3 regions of the Bacillus sp. JJ1609 genome follow, and region 3 is predicted to be linked to each of the others. Evidence: riboswitches for the same ligand, from Rfam matches in the RefSeq annotation. Region 3 holds a riboswitch; each other region holds the start of a gene.

Region 1 (5,488 bases), on a different contig from region 3:
AAGAGTCTCTTTAAAAACTTGATGCCCCAAACTGGGGATTCTCCTAAGAGTAAAGTATGTAGAGGTCGAATTGTTATCCACATTCTATCCATTTATCTCATAAATTACGATGAATACTAGCTTGTTATAAGAAAAACCCGACAATTCCGTTTTTTCTTTCTTTATGGGGTTACCTAGCATGATTCTACAGGTTACAATATGATTGTCTAACCAATTTTTCATTGGAACGGAGGAAGATTCATGACTACAACAAAAACACACTCTCTGATAGAACAGACAGAAAAGTATGGCGCCAATAATTATCATCCGCTGCCAATCGTTATTTCCAAGGCAGAGGGTGTTTGGGTAGAGGATCCAGAAGGCAATAAATATATGGACATGCTAAGTGCTTACTCTGCAGTGAATCAGGGTCATCGACATCCAAAAATCATCCAGGCTCTTAAAGATCAGGCTGATCGTGTGACGCTAACGTCAAGAGCTTTCCATAATGACCAGCTTGGACCTTGGTATGAGAAAATATGCAAATTGACGAATAAAGAAATGGCCCTGCCTATGAACACAGGAGCAGAGGCTGTTGAAACAGCGATTAAAGCCGCGCGCCGCTGGGCATATGACGTAAAAGGCGTAGCTGATAATCAGGCAGAAATCATCGCCTGCATCGGCAACTTCCATGGCCGTACAATGACAGCGGTATCGCTTTCATCAGAGGCTGAGTATAAGCGAGGATTTGGACCTATGCTGCCTGGAATCAAATTGATTCCTTATGGGGATCTTGAAGCTTTGAAGCAGGCAATCACTCCAAACACTGCTGCATTTTTAATCGAACCAATTCAGGGAGAGGCAGGTATTGTCATCCCGCCAGAAGGCTTCATGAGTGCTGCACTTGATTTGTGTAAGGAAAAAAATGTGTTGTTTATTGCTGATGAAATCCAGGCTGGCCTTGCAAGATCAGGAAAAATGTTTGCATGTGAGTGGGAAGGCATCGAGCCTGATATGTATATCCTGGGTAAGGCACTAGGCGGAGGGGTATTCCCAATTTCCTGCGTTGTGGCAGACAATGATGTACTAGGTGTTTTCAATCCTGGTTCCCATGGTTCAACTTTCGGCGGCAATCCGATGGCTTGTGCGGTATCAATTGCTTCACTTGATGTACTGATCGACGAAAAGCTGGCTGAACGATCTCTTGAACTTGGAGAATATTTCATCAGCAAGCTTCGTGAAATCGATAACCCTATGATAAAAGATATCCGCGGACGGGGACTTTTCATCGGTGTAGAATTGACCGAGCCGGCACGTAAATACTGTGAGGATTTGAAAGAGGAAGGGTTGCTTTGCAAAGAAACACATGATACTGTCATTCGTTTTGCGCCTCCGCTCGTTATTAGCGAGGAAGATCTTGATTGGGCGATTGAGCGGATCAAGAAGGTATTATCATAATCAAATACACTAGAAAACCCGCCCATCGGCGGGTTTTTTTGTATTTATCTTGTGGCCCTTGGTTCTGCTGCTCTTTCTTCTTCTTCGCTTGGAGCGAAAAGAAGTCCAAGATTGATTAAACCTGCAAGTCCTACCAAGCCATAAACTATTCTGGCCAATGCTGAGTCCTGACCTCCGAAGATGGCTGCAACAAGATCAAATTGGAAGAATCCGACTAAGCCCCAGTTAATAGCACCAATAATCGTAAGAACCAATGCAATACGTTGAATACCACTCATGGATGTTCCTCCTTAAAATATTGATTCACATATAGGTTGATTCAGCAGGAAGATTATTATTCATCCCCACTGCACTTAACCATTACTCGTATAAAAAAAGCTGTAACATTTCACAGAACATTGGAGAACATTAAGAAGTGCAATATTTTTGCATTGCATACGAAAAAGGAACATAATTGGCGATAAGGAAGGTGATTTAAATGGATAATTTCACATTTTATAATCCAACTAAATTGATTTTTGGAAAAGACCAGCTGGCAGAACTGAAGAATGAAGTGCCTCAATATGGCAAAAAAGTTCTTCTTGTATATGGTGGCGGAAGTATAAAGAGAAACGGGCTTTATGATTCTGTCCTGAACTATTTAAAAGAAATTAGCGCAGAAGTATTTGAGCTTTCCGGTGTTGAGCCTAATCCGCGTATATCAACTGTCCGAAAGGGCGTTCAAATCTGCAAGGAAGAAGGAATTGAATTTCTGCTTGCGGTAGGCGGCGGAAGTGTCATCGACTGCACAAAAGCAATCGCTGCAGGTGCTAAATATGATGGCGATGCATGGGACCTTGTGACAAAGAAGGCGTTCGCATCCGAAGCACTTCCATTCGGAACTGTGTTGACTCTTGCTGCAACAGGTTCTGAAATGAATGCAGGTTCGGTTATCACGAATTGGGAAACGAATGAAAAATACGGCTGGGGCAGCCCGGTGACGTTCCCAAGATTCTCCATCCTGGACCCTGTGAATACATTTACTGTACCAAGAGACCAAACAATCTACGGAATCGTCGATATGATGTCTCACGTTTTCGAACACTATTTCCATTTGACTGAAAACACTGAGTTTCAGGACCGCATGTGTGAATCCCTGCTGCTGACTGTTATGGAAACAGCGCCAAAGCTTCTAGCAGATCTTGAAAACTACGAGCATCGCGCAACTATTTTATATGCAGGCACTATGGCATTGAACGGTATGCTATCAATGGGCTACCGCGGTGACTGGGCTACACATAACATCGAACATGCCGTTTCAGCGGTTTATGACATTCCACATGGAGGAGGACTTGCAATCCTGTTCCCGAATTGGATGAAGCACAACCTGAAGGTAAAACCAGAACGCTTCAAGAAAATGGCTGTCAGGGTCTTCAACGTTGATCCTGAAGGCAAGACAGATGAAGAGGCTGGCCTTGAAGGAATCGAAAAGCTGCGTGAATTCTGGTCAAGCATCGGTGCTCCGTCCCGACTTGCAGATTATGATATCGATGACAGCAAGATTGAAGTAATGGCAGATAAAGCAATGGTAAATGGAGAATTTGGCAATTTCACAAAATTGACCCACGAAGATGTGGTTGAAATTTATCGCAAGTCTTTGTAAAAGTCAAAAAGGACCCGGGCAAACCGGGTCCTTTTTCATTTTTTTAGGAAAATATACATAACAACACATCTCTAAAAAGGCTTGAAACACTTATATTATCCTTGTTCTCGGTTAAAAAATGTAACTAAAGAAAAAATTACCAATAAAATTTATAGGTCTAAATGTTTAACAAGATGGTTAACTGTGGTAATTCTCTAACTGTAAGACAATGGAGCTGAAGGGATATTTTACATAAATGGTCTTCACCATCCATGCTAATAGCAAACCAGCTGAAAAGCTGGGACGCAAAGCCAGGAGTCTAAGGCAGCCTAATTAGGCAGCTATGATCGTCCAGCCGCCATGGTATGAGAAATTTGTCCTGGCGGCTTTTATTGTCAAAAAAATCGCAGAATTTTATCGAAAGGGAGGAGAAATATCTAATTAAATAACTGAATATTCAGTCTTTTAAAAGTACAAGTATTCAAGATAAATAATTATGAAAAGGGGATTAAACATTTGAAAGCTATTAAACATGTATCCATTCTGTTATCCATCATGCTTTTGTTTTTCATTAGCCTGCCTGTAACTGGGACATTTGCAGCTGGCAATGCCGAAAATCAGGCTGTGAAAAATGGCAAAGAATCATCTCAGACTGATTCCGAAAAGAAAGAAGTAAAGAATAATCAAGCTCAAAAAGAAGCGTCAAAACCAAAGGTTCAAAATGAAAAAACAGCAAATTCAAATAACAACAATACTGAAAAAAGTTCAGCTGTAAAAAAAGAAGCTACACAGGTTCAGCAAGCGGATAATAAAGAAAAAACTGAAACGAAGGATGAAAATGCTAAAACAGTTGAGAGTGCATCAAATGAGAACGATACAAAAATGAAGGTAGAATCTGTATCGGAAAAAGTAGTGAATACAAATAAAAGTACGCAAATCCATTTGCACCTGAAGGATTGTGTAAACCCAACTGTAAGTGTCTTCGTTGAACTTAAAGGGGAATGGAAGGAAATGACCAATCCAGGAAGCTCCCCACTCTTTAAATTGCTGGATTCAGGAGAATTTGTAAAGGATGATGTAACGGCCTTTAAGCTTGTTTTTGAAGGTGGAGAAGAGTTAGTTGTTCCAGTTAGTGAAATTAAAGTGGGTGTCGAGGCAGAAGGAACGATCAACTATGGGCTGGAAAATTGTGACCTGGCCGAAAATGGGGAAACTGTACCGGATAAGGATGCAAATAAAAGTACTCAGATTCATTTGCATTTAAAGGACTGTACAAGCCCAGCTGCAACAGTATTTGTAGAGCTTAAAGGCGAGTGGAAGGAAATGACCAATCCAGGCAAATCACCACTCTTTAAATTGCTGGATGGCGGAGAATTTGTAAAAGAAGACATCACTGCTTTTAAAATTGTTTTTACCAGCGGCGGTGAGCTAGTTGTACCTGTAAGTGATCTTAAGGTTGGAGTCGAGGCAGAAGGAACGATTAACTACTGGCTTGAAAAATGTGATATGCCTCTGAAAAACACATTCAAGACATTAAGTTTAATGATCGATGACAGCAAGGGCAAAATCGACAGTGCTGCAGTAATTATGATGAATGGGAAACGCATTGAATTTAAGCTTGTGAATCATGTTTGGACGATCTATTTAACAAAAGAAGCGAAAGTGGAAATGCTAAGAGGACTCGAATTAACAAGCAATGGGCAAACAAAGGTCATCCCCTTAACCCAATTATCTGATGAAATGGTCCAGATTGAAGATGGCGTTCTAACCCTTCAAGTGAATTGGAGCATGCAAGGAGAGCTAGTAGGTGAAGAACATAATGAAGGTGCATTACCAGTTCCTGTGAAGAACTCTGGCTCAGGAAATACACCTGGAGTATCGAAGGATTCACAAGGTTGGGTTGGTGGCGATGTCCTTCCGCAAACTGGTGAAAGCAGCCGGGTGCTGTATTATATCCTTGGCTTCTTGATTGCAGCAGGTGGAGTTATGCTAAGGCTCAAGAATCCATTGAAGAATTAATTTGTGTAAAAACTTGAGAGGGGAAGACATTCCTCTCTTTATTTATATCTGAGGTGAAAATGGTGAAAAAGGTATTTTCGATAGTTTTAATCCTGACCGGGTTTACTATCTTCTTTTATCCAACGATGAAAGATTTATATACATCCTACAGCCAGAAACAAATTATTGACCAGTGGGAAAATCACTCCCTTGACGAAAATGATGCAGCAGAGAGCCTTGGCGAGCTGGAAGATGTGTTCAGCATCGAAACGAAGGCGGAAACTGTTGAATCAGCAAATCCTATTATTAATCAAGAAGAGAAAAAAACAGAAGAAAAACAAAAAATGGATCCAGGAATGGTTGGTGTTATTGAAATCGATAAAATTAATTTAAGGCTTCCTGTTCTGAACGGGGCTTCGATGGCTAACATGG
Region 2 (5,488 bases), on a different contig from region 3:
ATCCTTTGTTTCTGCAGCATCATTACCGCAGGCAGATATAACGGTTAATAAGAATAATGCAATTAAAATAGATAAATATTTCTTCATCTGAATCCCTCCTTGTGTTCGAAATTAATCCTACCAAGGAGTTGTGATTAAAATAAGAAAATTCAGTGGGAAAAGCGTGAGATTTGCCGAATCTCTTTGACAATTTTGTGACGGATATACAGAACGATTTTTTACGGGCCCAGTCATCAAAAGGAAGTCCATTTTTTAAAAATGTAACTGTTTTTTAATAATGTTGTGTAAATTCAGACAAAAGTTTAAGATTTAATTATAGGCTAGTATTTGGAAATAGCGAGGTGCGCAGCATGAACGAAAAAGAGGCGCTGATTTTAAAACTGATTAAAGAAGATCCTTTTATCTCACAAAGCGATTTAGCTGCGAAGACCGATTTATCGCGTGCAGAGGTTGCAGGCTATATTTCATCTTTAATTAAACAAGGAAAAATACTTGGCCGTGCCTATATCCTGCCTGAGAAACGCCAGGTATTGTGCGTGGGCGGGGCGAATATCGACAGGAAAATCTGGTCGAAAAGCCAGCTGGAGCTTGGCACCTCAAACCCTGCAGAGAGTTCGAAATCATGCGGCGGCGTGGCAAGGAATATCGGCGAAAATCTAGGAAGGCTCGGAAGCGATGTCAGCGTGCTGACCGTCGTAGGCGATGACCATGAAGGGCACTGGCTTATGGAATACACAAAGGCATTTGCTGATGTCAATCCTTCACAAATGCTTAAGGGGCATTCTACAGGAGCCTACACGGCAGTGCTGGATCATGAAGGGGAAATGTCCGTTGCACTGGCAGAAATGTCAATCTATGATTCTATCACCCCAGAATTTATTGAGAGTAAATGGGGCTATTTTGCTTCCTCTGATTTCATTTTTCTTGATACCAATTTTCCCGCATATGTCCTCGAGGCGATCATCTTGCGTTGCAGGAAAGAAAACATTCCGCTCTGCATCACCCCGGTTTCTTCGCCAAAAGCGAAAAAACTGCCAGAGGATTTGTCCGGTGTGACCTGGCTGATTGCCAACAAGGACGAAGCAGAAGCCATTTCAGGAGTCGTCATTGAAAATGAAGGCGACTTCTTTAAAGCTGCTGAGTTGATTATACATAAGGGCGTCGAGAAGGTCGTCATCAGCAGGGGAGACAATGGGCTGATTTATTTTTCATCTAAAGGAGAAGCGGGCGTGCTTATCCCGCCGAGCATATCCGTGATCGATGTGACCGGAGCTGGGGATTCCCTGGCAGCAGGAATTATCTATGCTCACCTAAATGGGATCCAAACAGAGGATGCCTGCAAAATAGGCATGGCTTGCTCGATTCTTACCTTGCAGACAATTGAAACAGTGAATCCAATTTTAAATAATAAACAATTGCTCGACACGTATAAACAAAACTTTAAATAAGAGGGATATAGGATGCTAGAGAAGTGGCTTGAATTTTCACAGGAAGTAATCGAAGCAAGAGAAAAGGGCAAGCCTATTGTTGCCCTTGAGTCTACCATTATCTCTCATGGAATGCCTTATCCACAGAATATCCACACAGCAAGAGAAGTTGAGGAAATCATCCGGGAAAATGGAGCAGTTCCTGCTACGATTGCCATCCTTGACGGAAAAATAAAGATTGGCTTGTCAAATGACGAGCTGGAATATTTGGGACAGAGCAAGGATGTTGAAAAAGCGAGCAGGCGTGACCTGCCATACTTATTGTCCTCCAAGAAAAATGGTGCGACTACAGTAGCGGCAACCATGATTTGCGCAGAGTTAGCCGGAATTGAAGTGTTTGTCACAGGGGGAATTGGCGGCGTCCACCGAGAAGCAGAATTGACAATGGATATTTCCGCTGACCTTCAGGAGCTCGCAAATACAAATGTAGCCGTCGTCTGTGCAGGCGCGAAGTCTATTCTAGATCTGGGATTGACACTTGAATATCTGGAAACATACGGAGTTCCAGTCGTAGGCTTTGGAACGGACACATTGCCAGCGTTTTATACGAGGACGAGTCCATTCAATGTGAATTACCGCCTGGATACAACCGCTGAAGTTGCAGATATGATCCGGACAAAATGGGAGCTGGGGCTGAATGGGGGCGTCGTGGTGGCAAACCCGATTCCCGAAGAACATGCTCTAGAGGAAAGCCTAATCAATAGTGTCATAGAAAAAGCACTGGCTGAAGCGAAAGAAAATCAAATCGGCGGCAAACAGGTTACTCCGTTCCTGCTGGGAAAAGTAAAAGAATTAACAGAAGGAAAGAGTCTTGCTGCAAATATCGCGCTTGTCAAAAACAATGCCAGGGTAGGAGCGATGATCGCTGTCAGCCTTGCAAAATAGAGCAAATAGAGAATCAGCCATGATGCTGGTTCTTTTTTTTTATGCGTCGCTATCACTGATGGATATTTTATGAATTGTAAGTTACTGAAAAGTCTTGATACATAACCATGTCTAAGAATAACGCACTCTAATGCAATAAATTTTAAAAATTGGTCTAAATAGATTGGCGTAGTTGTATTTTATTAGTAACAAAAAAATAGTTGGGAGGATGAGAGGGCAGGGTGACTGAGGATACTCGCCAAAAGTACTTGATTTGTTTTTGCTATCATTTGTCGTGATTAATATTATTCTTGAATTTCACAAAGTCCAAATAAAAGGAAAAATCTTCTTTGCTGATTCCGTTCTTTATCGCTTCATCCACAAGCAAGAGCCACTCCTGATCAATTGGAATACCATTCTTGTTGACCTTTATCTCGTGCCCCATTAAATATTCAACCGTAGTGTCCAGCGTTTTGGCCAGACGAGATAACACTTGCAGGGAGGGATTCTTCTGAATGCCTCTTTCAATATAACTAAGATAAGATTTCGACACATTTGCTTTTTCAGATAGCTCAGTGATCGAGTACTTTTTTCTTATCCGCAGACTTTTAATTTTCTCTCCAACCATCATATGATTATTCTCCTTAAAATCAATTCATCTATTCATTATAACGAACATTTGAGTTCTTTTAAAAATACAAGAATGTAAGAAAAACAGAGTATATTCTTTAAAACGAACGAATAAAGTGAGTTTTTGGGATAATTCGGCATTTTTTAGACTTTTTCATAAATGATTCTATTGAACTATACTTTATAAAGAACGTAGGCGGCTTTTATTCTTGCCCAGGAGGTTTTGAAGGGGATGTACAGAAAAAACTGTGATCGATGCAATCGTCCATCGTATAGCAGCAATGAGGTAGGGGAGTGGCTTTGCCCTGTTTGTGGTCATGATTTAACTAGATATCCCTTTTTTCAAGCAGTAACTCTTGAAAAAGTGGCCATTTTAAACCGATGGAATAACGCTCCATATAAAAAAGAAACTACTCGTAGAGAGTCCGCCAATAATTTTTGGGGGTAAGAATAAAAAAACTGTTCAACAATTAGGTATAAAATATGACAAAAAAGTCCTTATAAATGCTTGAAATTTCTGAAAACTTACCAAGACAACAAGTGTTTTTTGTAATTCTGTGGAAAAAAAAAGAAATAATCGATAAAAAGTAACCGACAAATACCTACATTATAAATAAAAAGAACCATATACAATGATATTGGGAGTTAAGGATATGAAAAAAGGCACAGAAAAAGGCAAACTTGTTGAAAAACTAGGACGCAAAGTCACGGATCTAAGGTGCAATGTACTATGATGGCCGGACTGCCTGGAATACAAATAGTATTTTGGGGGGAAGAAAGTGATTAGTGAGAAGGCAATTTTCGAAGAACTGGATACAGAATGGATGCAGTTAATCATGGAAGCACTAGAAATGGGCTTAAATAAAGAGGAAATTCGAGAGTTTTTAACAAACTTCAATGGCCAATCAGTTGGTACTGAGCTTTAAAACCTACATATATAATAAAAAATTGATCAAGCAGCTCTTTTTGGAGGTGCTTTTTATTTTTAGGAGAGTTGCATGCGATCCTAAGGGCGGTGTGTTGATTTGCACAAAACAAAGAAAAAGGACAGCCTAGGCTATCCACCGAACGTTACTTATTATGAATTCTCCATTTATTGAATTCCAGAAACTCACGGAATTGATCTTTGGAAATTCCAGAATCCATTGCCTCTTTAACAAGGTTCACCCAATCAGAATCCATATTCTCCTTGTCTGGCTGTTCGTGGATTAAATGGTCCACAGGGATATGAAGGACAGCAGCGATTTTCTCTAAGAATTGGATTGAAGGGTTCGTTTGAAGATTGCGCTCCAAAGAGCTTAAATATGATTTCGCGACGCCAGCTTGTTCGGCCAGTTCGGATAACGACATTTTCTTTTCAAGTCGAAGTTTTTTAACGCGCTCACCGATCATAGTTATCCACACCTTATCAATTTATATTTATATCATAACAAATCATTTTAAACAGTTCCATATTAAGAACATCTTATAGAACAATTATAACCAATTTATTTTTCCTATAGGGTACTTTTTTGAAGTTTTTGCAGAGCTCATGTTGGGAAAATTAGTGGAATTTCAATCACTAATTTTATATCGACTTAATTTTACAGGATTTAAGTCTCAGAATCATGATAATCATAGGCGCTGTTACCTCGGGCAATCGGGAAGCATCCCACGTCTGCGGGGTAAAATAATCATTCTTGCGGACTACCTAGGTCTTCCCTGAACCGCATTTTCCGGAGGACACTGAACAGCTTCTTGGAATGAACCACGCACGATGGAAAGGCAGCAGCATTTTCTGTTCCAATCAACAGAGCTGCCAAAGTCGCGGCCAACTGTAGAGATAATCCTAGTTTTGAGCATTTTAATCCCAGTTACAGTATTTTTAATCCCAGTTTCTCCGTTTTTAATCCCATTTCAGCAGAAGTAGTCTCGCAACTAAAAAAACAAAAGCACTCTGTTCCTTAACTGAACCATTTAATAAGAGTCTTTAGCACCACATTTGTTCTCAAAACCCGGAAAAAAAGGTAAAATGATAGCAATCAGTATAGGCACGGGGGAATATGATGCAGAAAAAGTATTTGTTGATATATGAAGAGATCGCGAGAATGATTCAAGAGGGCCATTATCAGCCGAAAACAATCCTGCCGTCAGAAAATGAATTTGCTGACAGCTATAAAACTTCGAGGGAGACCATTAGGAAAGCATTGAATTTGCTTGCGCAGAATGGATTTATCCAGAAGATTCGCGGGAAGGGCTCGCTGGTGCTGGATTTAAAAAGGCATCAGTTCCCGATTTCCGGGCTGGTAAGCTTCAAGGAGCTCGCCGAAAACATGGGAGGCAAGGCTGAAACGAATGTTGAGGAATTCACGTTGGAACTGGCTGGCCGAGAAATTGCAAAAGAACTTCATGTCGATGATGACGAAAAGGTGTGGAAGGTAACAAGAGTGAGGCTTATTGATGGCGAGAGAATCATCCTTGATAAGGATTTTCTTGTGGAGAAATTTGTGCCTGGACTCACGAAGGAA
Region 3 (5,488 bases):
GTATTATGAGGGCATCGCTGCCATTATTGAACAACATCATGAAAGACTGAACGGATCCGGGTATCCATATGGATTGAAAGAAGAAGAAATCACCCTTGAAGCCAGGATCATAGCCGTCAGCGACAGCTTCGATGCGATGACAGAGGATCGAGCCTATCGCAAGGCGTTTACTGCCGAATACGCACTAAATGAACTAAGAAGATTAGTAGACACACATTATGACCGAGAAGTAGTAGCCGCCCTTGAAGAAGTGTTAAAAGAGGAAGGGCATGTGTAGAAGCACAGGGACGTACCTTGTGCTTCTTTTGTTAGCCTCAATTTCTGAGCAGAAAGACGTTTTCCATTTCGGATACCTTCTGTCTGCGACAAGAGAACCGTCCCCATGTTCATGTTCCTTTTACCAAGAGAACCCCATTGTAAATAAACCATGCTGGAATAAACAGTAATCCTCCTAATCCCATGCCAATCTGTACGAAGATGGAGAGGCCGGTCACGTTTCCAAGCACAGTCAAAATAAAACATCCTCCACTTAGCATTCCAAGGATGGATAATGCTCTTTGCTTTTTCCTTCTTAAGGTCATGGCACCAAAGGTAAAGATCCAAAGGCCAACAAAGCCAAAATCCAGCCATCCTTGTGGGCTAAGTTCCACCAGACCTGCCCATGAAAGGACTACTGTTTCGAGAATTTCTCCGCCCCTGTGTACTGCCTGATGGCTTAATTCATGGTCCAATCCGGTTTGTCTGAAATTATTGATGGCTAATAACGAAAATCCAATGATGGCCATGATTTTAGCGAACGGATACCATTCACTGTGCTGTGTAATCTCTTCAATGGTCCTGGAAAGAGTAAGGACCACCATGATGCCTAACACTCCTAAAAATCCTAATATATAATGGACGGCTACCAGCTGATTCATATACGTAACATGGTCAACTACAGCATTTTCTCCTGGAGGGGACAGCAACACAATAATGACCGTTACGATATACAACACGCCAACAAGGATGGCAGAGATCCCGCCTAATTTCGTCGATTTCATAAGACAGCTCCTTTTTTTTGATTTAATGATTGGGTTTTAAAACTAAGGCAAGATAAGTATGAAATGCTTCAAACTGGGATCTTAAGTTCGTTTTAACAGGACCTAAATGAAAACAGCCTATATACAATCCATCGCAAAACGTGATAATCGTCCCGGCAATATCATTGATTGGGACAATAGGGGAGAACTCGTTTTCTTGCACTCCTTTATTCATGATAGATGAGAAGCCTTCGCGGGCCTGTTCAAAGCGATTCTCCAAAAACGGAAGATGCTTATTGGTGATCCGGCCTGTAGTGAAATAATATTCATATATCGCAGGAACTAATAAATCACTCCCATTCTCAATTGCATCTTGAATGCTATTTAAGATATAAAGCAAAGCCTCCCAGTTTGTTCGGCCATTTTCATACACTTCTTCCAAGTCCCAAACATCTTCTAAATCCCGTGTTCTTAACAATTCCAAGAAAATATCCTCAGTATTTTGGAAGTAAGTATACACACCACCTCTGCTAATCCCAGAATGATTGATAATATCCTGAATCGTCGTTGCGTGAAATCCTTTGCTAATAAATACATCCTTCGCAGCATCTAAAATCATTTTTTTTCGCTCATCACGATGTTCTTTCGAAACAATAGGTGTCACTAAATACCTTCTCCTTTATAAGAGTCATTCATGACTCTTATAATAGTAAATATTTCCACGATTGACACCAGTGGAAGATGTGGAAGCATGGGGACGTTTCTTGTGCTTCTTGTGTATGGAGAATACTTATTAAATGAGGATATTTTAAACATAAAAACTCATCCCTTGAACAGGATGACTTTAGAACAAGAGATGGTTCTCGCTTTCCAAACAGAACATAAGAACTGTCCCCATGTTCTAGGGTTATGGCATCTCATTAGTCCCAAAAAGAAATGGTTGAATTTTTACTTTACATCCAGTTCCAAAGACCTATATACTTAATATGTAAATAATTCCAAATCAAATACTATGAAAAAGGTAAACTTCTTGAAAGGGGAGGGCGCAAAGCCGTGAGTCTAAGGCATGCTGAGGTGTGCTATGATCGTCAGGTTTCCATAGAATAGAGATCCTCTTGCTATGGCTTTTTGTCATAGTTTTTTTTATTATCCGGGAGGGGTAAATAGCATGAGCTTTCTTAAGACGTTTGGTAAATATGCAGGAAAAACCGCTGGGATTGTAGTCGGAGGACCAATCCAGGTTATTGGGGAGTTAACTGGATCAGATGTGATCGAGGACATCGGTAAAGGAGTAAGAAAAGCCTCTGAGTTCGCTGGAACTACAGTTGGACAAGCTGCTGATGGGGCTGTTGGGACGGTTGCGGGCATCATCAATGACAATCCTGCGCAGCGTGATCAGGGCTTGAATGAAATCGGAAGTGCTGTTGGAAGGACTGCAAAAGGAGTCTATCAAACTGCTAAACACACGGTTCATAATGGCGGTGAAGTCATTGGCGGTTTTATCGATGGAGATCATGCCCGTGTTAAAAAAGGTGCCATATCCATCGCTAAAACGGTTGCCATAGGAGCATTGGCTGTAGGAGTTGTCGATATTGTCGACGGTGTTGATATTGCTGATGCGGAGGAGACTGGATTCGATATACCAGATGAAGAAGTACCATTCGAGACCAAAACGATTGAACTTCCCGATGGAGAAACCGTTACTGATTCCTTCCCTGTATTTGACTGTGAATACGAAGTGGAAATAGAGGAAGACATGTATCTGAGAAGCGATTATATACATTTTACATATGCTAACTATGAGTTATATGAGGATATTCAAGGAGATCCGGAATTAGCTGAAGAGCTAGGCTTGAACGAAGCTGACATTGAAGCTTTGTCCAATGGAGATAATCCAGAAGGATACACCTGGCATCACAATGAAGAGCCAGGAGTCCTGCAGTTAGTTGACCGGGAAACACATGCAAGCGTGGGACATACCGGAGGCCGTGAACTTTGGGCTGGCGGGAGTGAGTATAGATAAGGTAGAAATAGCAAAATAGAGCCAAAAGGGGCAGTGCGATGGGTTTCTTTAGGAATGTAGTAGAAGTAGGTAAAATCTTCGCAGATTCAGGAAAAGAATTAGGGCAGATTTTAAGTGATGGAAGAAAAGAGTTTACCGAATTGATGACTGATGGCTTTAAAGAAATGGTGATTAAAGGCAACAACGATTATAAAACATCTTATGAAAAAAATAGTGAGGCCGGAGAGATCCTGTATGAGGCTCGAAGGAAGTATGATGTTTTGTTTGATGATGTTCACACTGAAATTCTTTGTGTTGAAACGTTGATTGACGATCATTATATCTATAAAAAGAAATTGTATGAAGAGATTAAAAGTCAATACGGAGCAACGGTGGAGAAATATATAACTGACTATCATTTGCAACGAAAGGCTTTTTATTCCTCTCAAACTGAGGATAGCAATCCTTTCATGCCTGCAGCCGCTGCGGTTATCGGTACATTGGGCTTAGGCCTTGTCGGTGGGGTTATTGGCATGGATTTAATCCAACAAAAAACGCGTGTGAAACAGGCAGATGCCTATTTGCAGGAATCGAAAAAAATAAAGGCGAAGCTGGAATTAGAGTGTGAAAGACTAAGAGTATTGAAAACAAATTTGGCCTTTGTTGAAAAAAGCATCTACGAAGAACGTTCGGTGATTGAGCGCCTGTATCGTCCTCTTAAAGAAAAAATGAAGCATACGGAAGAATTATTAGCTTCAAATTTTACCGATGAATCTGACGTCCAGGATGCAGAGCAAGCGATAGAAATCATAAAGATGCTGGAAAAAACGCTTACGACCCAGTTTCTACAAGACCAGGCTGTCATCACTATTCAGTATCAGGAACTGACTAAACAGTTAGAGCAATTAGTCCGACAATTATAGTGGAAACATCAAATTAAAAGGGGAAAAGTCATAATGAGTGTAAAGAATGTTTTTAGCGCATTGGATATAGCATCAGTTGTAACAGAAACGATTAATTCGGCGACAAGTTACTTGAAGACAAAAGAAGTGGAAGAAACCGAAAGACAACGTCTGATTTCTTGCCTCAATGCAATCACAGCTAAGATTGAGCTGGAAAGAGACAAGTTTGAGAAATTCATGAATAATAGTTTCGCAGAACGTGAACGATTATATAGCTCTGCAGATAAGGTACTTGAAAAGGGACTACAGGAAAATAATATGCAGCTTGTTACACTTGCATCCAATTTAATGATGAATGTCTATAACAAGAATCCGTTAGAAGGACTGGATAACAAAATGCAGGATGTAAAACTGGAGGGTCTTCAGCCTATAAAGACTTATATTGATTAATAGGAAGTGAAAATCATGTCCTCAAAAGAAGAATGGGAACAAGCTGAACAAATCATTAAAGAAAAATTAAAACAAGCAGCAGAAGAACTGGACGCAACAATAAAACAAGAAGAAGCAGAACGAGCAACGATCCTGGCCAAAGAACAACAAATTTACACCATCTTACAAGCAGACAAAGACAAGTTCAATGAAGAAATGCAAAACAAACAACAACACAACCAGCTGCAAATTTTGAACGAACAACTTGAAGAAGCTATTAAAAATAATGATCAAGAAGCAATTCAAAGGATAATGGTGGAGATGAACAGCATTTAAGGAACATGGGGACGGTTCTTGCGTTCCTTTTAGGAACGCGAGAACCGTCCCTGTGTTCGTAGCACGCTGTTCTGTGACACCACGAATATATTTGGAAGGAATGTAAATCCTTATGAAGAAACTAACTATTTTTCATTTACTTACATCTTCAACATTTTTACATGAATGGTTCCATGCAAAAGTTTTAAGAAATATTGGCGGTGGTGATAAAGTTTTTATTGTTTTAGGTGTTCATAATGAAGATAGAGGAAAGAGATTAATTGAAACAAATCTATTAGAGAATGAGGCTTATCAATGCTGTACTTTTGATGGATTTGCAGTTTATAAGAGAAAAGACAAAATGAATATGGGGTTTGGAAGAGCTGACGTGGATGATAGATCTGTTTTAGATAAAGAGTTAGTAAAAAAAGCATTGATTAGCCCATTAGTATTTGGAACTATTATTTCAACTGTCTCATTAATAATTTTTATTCTTACATTTTTTTATGTAACATTAGTGAGTCTTAACTTTCTATTCTTGTCAATCATATCAACCTATTTTTTTATTCTTGGTATTCTTTGTGCGATTGGCTTTTTTGGGGGGACTAATTCTGATTACATGAGGTGGCGAAACCCTGCTTTGTATACAGAACATTGACAAGGATGTAACCGTTAAGGACGAAACACAGGGAGCCAAAACGCGGGACGGTTAATTTGTAAATAAAATAGGAGGAATGACTAATGGCAAAAATCCCTATACAACCAATTATTAAGACTTTAAACACCCATGGACCAAAAGTAAGTAAATTTGTTAAGGAGAA

The links. Region 3 has a riboswitch for cyclic di-GMP ahead of V7654_RS18960 (HNH endonuclease). Riboswitches for the same ligand answer to the same signal wherever they lie in the genome.
Region 1: linked by a shared signal. The riboswitch ahead of V7654_RS18020 (LPXTG cell wall anchor domain-containing protein) and the one ahead of V7654_RS18960 (HNH endonuclease) in region 3 are both predicted to bind cyclic di-GMP.
Region 2: linked by a shared signal. The riboswitch ahead of V7654_RS07265 (anti-repressor SinI family protein) and the one ahead of V7654_RS18960 (HNH endonuclease) in region 3 are both predicted to bind cyclic di-GMP.

Annotation. Positions count from the first base shown of each region.
Region 1 is NZ_JBALSS010000025.1:45,927-51,414, forward strand. It holds gene V7654_RS18005 (ornithine--oxo-acid transaminase) at 241-1,437, shown strand; gene V7654_RS18010 (DUF378 domain-containing protein) at 1,482-1,715, opposite strand; gene V7654_RS18015 (iron-containing alcohol dehydrogenase) at 1,916-3,079, shown strand; cyclic di-GMP riboswitch class I at 3,329-3,421, shown strand; gene V7654_RS18020 (LPXTG cell wall anchor domain-containing protein) at 3,575-5,077, shown strand; gene V7654_RS18025 (class D sortase) at 5,137-5,488, shown strand, end outside.
Region 2 is NZ_JBALSS010000006.1:530,986-536,473, forward strand. It holds gene V7654_RS07245 (nitrous oxide reductase accessory protein NosL) at 1-87, opposite strand, end outside; gene V7654_RS07250 (carbohydrate kinase) at 351-1,448, shown strand; gene V7654_RS07255 (pseudouridine-5'-phosphate glycosidase) at 1,461-2,372, shown strand; gene V7654_RS07260 (helix-turn-helix domain-containing protein) at 2,638-2,982, opposite strand; cyclic di-GMP riboswitch class I at 3,646-3,731, shown strand; gene V7654_RS07265 (anti-repressor SinI family protein) at 3,761-3,907, shown strand; gene V7654_RS07270 (helix-turn-helix domain-containing protein) at 4,053-4,373, opposite strand; gene treR (trehalose operon repressor) at 5,027-5,488, shown strand, end outside.
Region 3 is NZ_JBALSS010000026.1:32,197-37,684, forward strand. It holds gene V7654_RS18945 (HD-GYP domain-containing protein) at 1-277, shown strand, start outside; gene V7654_RS18950 (hypothetical protein) at 387-1,040, opposite strand; gene V7654_RS18955 (TetR family transcriptional regulator) at 1,063-1,683, opposite strand; cyclic di-GMP riboswitch class I at 2,030-2,120, shown strand; gene V7654_RS18960 (HNH endonuclease) at 2,188-3,042, shown strand; gene V7654_RS18965 (hypothetical protein) at 3,081-3,944, shown strand; gene V7654_RS18970 (hypothetical protein) at 3,978-4,373, shown strand; gene V7654_RS18975 (hypothetical protein) at 4,389-4,688, shown strand; gene V7654_RS18980 (hypothetical protein) at 4,801-5,325, shown strand; gene V7654_RS18985 (hypothetical protein) at 5,409-5,488, shown strand, end outside.